One region of the Populibacterium corticicola genome, then DNA from elsewhere that is predicted to be linked to it. Evidence: riboswitches for the same ligand, from Rfam matches in the RefSeq annotation. Region 1 holds a riboswitch; the other holds the start of a gene.

Region 1 (3,113 bases):
TGTGGAACCCAACAGTAGTCCCGCAAAGCCACCCCGCCCGCGTGAGCCAACCACCAGCAAGTCTGCGGCCTCAGAAAACTCGGTCAGCAACTCTGCGCCAGTTCCGTCAAGCACGATGCGTCGGATCCGCAGATCCTCGTGTTCTGCCTCAACCTCGTCCACGATTGCGTCGAGTTTCTCCGCGTAGCCACGCAGTACCTCCTCGTGGTCCACGGAGGCAGGCCCCACCCAGGCCAGGATCCCCGCTCCCTTGGACAGCGGAACAGCCCCAACGGCTACCAGTTCGGCATTCCAGATCTTTGCATGATGAACGGCTTTCTTGAGCGCACCCAACGAGATGGCTGAACCGTCGACGCCGACAACCACACGCTTGATCTCCTCGATGGGAGGCAACTGATCCGAGTCACGTAACCCGTGACCGGGAACCACGACAACCGGACATTTTGCGTGTGCGGGAAGCGCGGAGGAAACGGTCCCGAGAAGGCGCTCTGTGAATCCTGAACGCCCACGCGTGCCGACCACCACGAGATTGTGGTCAGCAGATAGTTCCACCAACGCACCGGCCGGGTCCCCGGAAGCGATCTGGGCAATCACAGGGATGCCCGCATCCTTGACCCGCTTTGCCGCACCCTCGAGAACAACGCGGGCTCCCTCTTGGATTGAGGAATCGTCGAGTGCAGCGAAACCGCCGTCGATGGAGGCTGCCGCGAAGGTTGGCAATGAGTAGGAACAGGCAATCGTAATCTTGGATCCGTTCTTGGATGCCAGTGCAATCGCCCAGTCCAGCGCGTGCAGCGACGCAAGTGAGCCATCTACCCCAACAAGGATCGAGTGCTGTCCGGTCATGACGGTTACCTCCAACCTGACGAGTACGCTTTGCAATTCATTAGCATCGCGCTTACCTAAACCTTACCGCTTCCGCGTCCATAATGTGACAGCCGCCACCGTATTGAGGAACTTGGTAACACGGATTTCACTCGCCTTCACGCCAGTCGGACACACTCACCTGACTCATGCGCAGAGAGGATCGTTCCCCACTTGCCAGGATGTCCGGGGCGGAAGCTCGTCCCCACACTGACGTGAAGGGATAGACAAAAGCGGCTACCCTCGAATGTTCGAGGGTAGCCGCTTTCTAAACTTTAAGTGGTTCAGCCGATGCGGATGAACGTTGGGTTAGACTGCCAGATCTTACGGAACTGAACGGTCTTACCTGGACGTGGGGCGTCAATCTGAGTGTTACCGCCCGCGTAGATCGCAATGTGGCCTGGAGTCCAGATGAGGTCACCTGGCTGAGCCTCGGAGCGAGAAATGATGGTTCCTGCGTTCTTCTGCGCACCGGAGGTGCGTGGAAGCGAGATGCCAACCTGGGCGAAAACGTAGGAGGTGAATCCAGAGCAGTCAAAGCCCTTTGGCGTGGAACCACCGGAAACATAGGGAACGCCCACGTACCGTGATGCGATCTCAATGACTGCGCTTCCCGCTGCCGACTTTGGCGCCGTGGTCTTGGTTTCAGACTGCGTTGCCTCAGTGGATGACGTGGTGGTCGAGGTGAGAGCGGTGCGCTCGTTGGTACGTGATGCTGCGCGCTCTACCTGACGGATCACAACTGGCTCTGGAGCCGGGGTGACCTTGATCTTGCCCTTTTCTTCGCTCCACTTGGCGTCTTCAGCGGCGACAACGGTTGGAGCTGCCGCGACGGACTCGTTGAGTGCGTCGACGAAGTGTGCTGCATCGATGGTGAGCGGCTTGCGACCCTCATCGGCGGATGCAGGCGCAGCACCGATTCCGGCAACAATACCGGTGGTCAGTACGACGGCGGCGGATCGGCGGCTTACCTGGGCAACGTTGGAGGTTGCCTGTGCAGCAAACGCTGCGATGGGAGCAAGTGCGCCGCGTTGGTCGCGGTGACGAGCTCGGTAAACGGTGTTCGACACGTGTTTCTCCCAAACGCCGGCGAAGTAAGCTGTCGGGTTCGAGTGGAGATGATACTCGGCCCTACAACATGCGAGTCTCGCGTGCTGGAGGGCTTCACCCCTAGGTTGGTCTTACAACCGAAGGTGGGTCCCCCGCCCCTGTCGTACGTTAGTCCAGGCTCCACACAGCGACAGGGTTTGGCGTTCTGTGTGAACACTTCACTAAAGGAAAAATTTAGTGAAGCAATGCAACTTTACAACTTCGTTATCTAGGTTGTCACCCCCTTGTCCACGGAAATCATGATCTGGGGAGTTCTATCGGGGGTGACTTTACGGAAAACGCGTAACGGGTAGGTCTTTAGGCCTTCACGAAAACGTGGCGTGCCACTTCTTCTGGCAGGTCAAGCACGATGTCCGCACCTGCGCGGGCAACCGACGAGATACCCGCCTCAGGCGAAGTGAGGATTAATTCACTTTCTGGGCGCACTCCTCCCTCAGAGAGACGGGCGAGAAGTTCGATGTCCGTCTGTAACGGTTCTCCCAGGCGCGCGATGACAACCGTACGCGACTCCTCTGGCTTCAGCTCTCCCGCAACGGTGGTCAGTGACACGACGCCATCCAGGAACTGCTCACCCCTTGCCTGTCCGCCGATCTCCTCGAGGCCAGGGATCGGGGTTCCGTAGGGTGACTCGGTGGGGTGGTTCAGCAGCGAGAGGAGGCGACGCTCGACGCGGTCGCTCATCACGTGTTCCCAGCGGCAGGCCTCATCGTGCACGAACTCCCAATCGAGGCCGATCACGTCGGTCAGCAGGCGCTCAGCGAGGCGGTGCTTGCGCATGACGCTTACGGCTTTGGCGTAGCCCTCCTCGGTCAGTTCGAGGTGGCGATCGCCGGAAACGATGAGCAGTCCATCGCGCTCCATGCGCGCAACCGTCTGGGATACGGTTGGCCCCGAATGGCCGAGACGCTCAGCGATGCGAGCACGCAGCGGCACGATCCCCTCTTCGGCCAATTCGTAGACGGTCCTCAGATACATCTCTGTAGTGTCGATTAGGTCGCTCACGCTAAGCCTCCGGTACAGGGTTTTGGGTTTTGCTCGTGCACGTCAGGTACTGAACTCCACTATATTCTGAGCAACTGACACAATGCATATAAGGGCGCGGTAAAGTTTGCTTCGTGATTGACGAGACTCTCATCCTG
Region 2 (3,113 bases), on a different contig from region 1:
TCGTGCGGTCGGTGCCACGTGTGGCGGCGTGCGCGTGTGGTCGCTCTATATCCCAAATGGCCGCGAAATCGACCACCCGCACTATGCGTACAAGCTTGAGTGGCTTGCGGAACTCAATCGGAACGCCGGTCAGTGGATCACCGAGAACCCCGAGGCGAAGGTCGCGCTGGTCGGCGACTGGAACGTCGCTCCCCTCGACACCGACGTGTGGGATATCGGTTTCTTCGATGGCAAGACTCATGTGACTGAACCTGAGCGCAGTGCGTTCCAGGCCTTCGAGGCCACCGGATACACGGAGATCTCCCGAAAGTTCATTCCAGCGGAGAACACCTATACCTACTGGGACTACACGCAACTTCGCTTCCCAAAGAACCAGGGCATGCGCATTGACTTCGCGTACACCTCACCTGCTCTCACCTCCGCGGTGACCGGGGTGACGATTGATCGGAACGAACGCAAGGGCAAGGGCGCTTCGGATCACGTGCCCGTCATCCTTGAGATTGCGATCAGTTAACCGGAACCTACAGCCGAACTGAAAACCAGCAACTGCCACCAATAAGAGGCCCTAGCCAAGTCACGCACTCGCAATCTCGCCCATTTTCCAACGAGGTGCTTGGCCGACCGAGGTAAAGTTATTGGGTTGATTAGAAAGTTGGGTGTCCCGTTCTGCTCAACTCAGACACTCCACGAGATCGTCTTTATTCATACGATCACTACGGGCCATTTAAGTGCGCTTGGGCCCAAATCATTTACAGCGACTTCTGCCAAATCGGACATAAGCCCCATATCTCCGCTTTGCTATTCCCTTAAAGTTCCTTATTCGTACGGCTTTCGTACGCATAAGGAACTTTAGGAGGTCCATGATGAAGAGGTTTGCCTCGTAGGTCATCGCTCTCCTATCGGGCAGTCTTTGACCCTTCAACAAAAACAAAGCGCAAGGCAAAGATCACCGCCGCGCGCGGCCCTAAGATTCACCGATCCATCGGACACAACATTTCTGACATATCCGTGAAAATAGTACGCTCAAACCAAAGCGGAAACACTGCCGCACAAGCACGTATGACATTCCTTGCAAACGCACAGGCGCTCGGAATCAACATCACATCACGCACCATTAATCTTGACTTGAAGGTCATAGATGGTGGGGCCAAGGCCTCCACCAACCTCTGACAAACCATCGACGAAAGTAGAGAAGTATGTTCTACGACGCCATCGGGACAATCGTGTTCATTGTCGTAGCGGCAGCAACTGGTGGATTCGTCTACCGAATCATCGCTTCGCCGAAGAACACCAAAGAGTAACTGGCATCTAGGTGGCCTTGGTACTTACTGAAGTGCCAAGGCCACCTAGTTCTGCTTCAGGATGAGCGCTCACATCACATGGGGACTTCAAACGCTTGACATGGCAGTGAAACACCCCACATTCCCCTGAGTAGGCAATCCTCTGACCGGGCAATACGTGAACCTTCACATATTCCGCCGTTATCAAGCCGTGACATTACATTGTCGTGCGTCTACTGTTGTAACGTCTCGATAACCCTTTGCAACACCTAAGTAAGCGTCGAGATGCCAGGATGATCGCCTAACGCTACCGGCATCCTGGGTCCTGGACTCAAACCGGTAGCGGTGGGGGAACCACTTGTGGCCGCGCAGCAACAACAACGCGGCCTTGGGGTGAAGCCGTAACGCGCACAGCGCACACGGCCGGGGCATACCTCGCTCCGAATCCGACAGCTCACTTCACAGGCGTAATTGAGGTAATTACGTATGCCAAGCACTCGCATTGACGCGCCTTCGCGCGCCCAAAATGCACCTGCGTCCCTGACTGACTCCGCTCACAACGCGAACAGTCCAACCCCTAGAGCACATAAAACTGGCTTTGGTCGCAGGATCTCTTCCATTGCAATCGCAGCGTCGGTTGCAGCATCAACTCTCGTAGCAGCCCCAGCGATACTTCAAACCTCCTCCGCCGCCGCGGTAGAAGTATCGGGAGCCGCAGACAAGACAACCCCGGTAAACACCAGCGGCGCAACCGCTGCCGCCACAAGCGCAACGGCGACTCAGGTCAAGAAGACCAAGAAGAAGGCGAGCGTCAAGCTCAAATTCTCCAAGAAAATCTGGACGAAAGGCACCAAGCCCGGCAAGCTAACGGTCAACGTTAAGGCTGACGGCAAGGCTGCCACGGGTAAGATCCGGGTGTTCTCGGGCAAGAAGCGTCTCAAGACTCTCACGCTCAAGAACGGCAAAGCTTCCTACACGTTCTCCAAGAAGCTCACCGCCAAAAGGCACACGCTCACGGTGAAGTACATTCCGTCCGGCGCATCCAAGAAGGTCGCCAAGACCACCGCGGTCAAGTCGGCCATCAGGGTCAAGCAGTCGAAGTCGCAGAAAATCGTGGCGGAGGCGAAGAAGCACGTTGGCGTCCGTTACCGTTCCGGTGGCAGTTCTCCAAAGAGCGGGTTCGACTGCTCAGGCTTCACCACCTACGTCTACAAGAAGGCCGTGGGAAAGAATCTTCCGCGCACCTCGTCCGCACAGCGTACGGCAGGCAAGAAGATCTCCAAGAAGAACGCCCAGCCTGGTGACATCGTATGGACTCCGGGGCACGTCGCGATCTACCTCGGCAACGACAAGATCATCGACGCACCTCGCCCAGGCAAGACCATTCAGGTACGCAAGATGTACCAGAAGAACCCCACGTTCATCCGCCTCTAGTGTCCTGCTCCTTAAGTTCGTTCAGGAAGTTGTAGAGCCGATCTGCGAACTCAACCGTGTTCCGGTTGAGTTGGGGCACAAACGGTTGAGTTCGCGGGAGATATAAATAGGCACTGTTACGGAAAGCAATTGACGACGAGCCCGCACCTTCGGCTGGAAGGTGCGGGCTCGTCGTCAATCTATATGCGCCCCGCGGGGCGCATAGCCACGCGGCCACGTGCAACTGTGCGGTTTGGCTGGGAACCACGTCCACTACCGCTCCGGTAAGGACTCGCCACGCAGTGCTCCTACGCTCCGCTACGCCACCGCGTTCTCAGCCGTAACGACCAGGTGATAGCCCTGCGATGTGACCGGCTGTGCATCCGCGTTGTAGTCCACGCGGACCGTGTCGCCATCGGC

Evidence for each region. A riboswitch is a leader RNA that binds a small molecule or an ion and turns the genes downstream of it on or off. The one in region 1 is predicted to bind cyclic di-AMP.
Region 2: another riboswitch for cyclic di-AMP. It lies ahead of ACFSYH_RS07020 (C40 family peptidase); the one in region 1 lies ahead of ACFSYH_RS14175 (C40 family peptidase).

The regions. Positions count from the first base shown of each region.
Region 1 covers NZ_JBHUOP010000008.1:42,244-45,356, reverse strand. Annotated here, with positions in the region: gene ACFSYH_RS14180 (universal stress protein) at 1-846, opposite strand, end outside; gene ACFSYH_RS14175 (C40 family peptidase) at 1,149-1,934, opposite strand; cyclic di-AMP (ydaO/yuaA leader) riboswitch at 1,934-2,127, opposite strand; gene ACFSYH_RS14170 (metal-dependent transcriptional regulator) at 2,272-2,976, opposite strand; gene serC (phosphoserine transaminase) at 3,090-3,113, shown strand, end outside.
Region 2 covers NZ_JBHUOP010000003.1:22,882-25,994, forward strand. Annotated here, with positions in the region: gene ACFSYH_RS07010 (exodeoxyribonuclease III) at 1-514, shown strand, start outside; gene ACFSYH_RS07015 (hypothetical protein) at 1,009-1,170, shown strand; cyclic di-AMP (ydaO/yuaA leader) riboswitch at 1,576-1,763, shown strand; gene ACFSYH_RS07020 (C40 family peptidase) at 1,767-2,714, shown strand; gene clpB (ATP-dependent chaperone ClpB) at 3,012-3,113, opposite strand, start outside.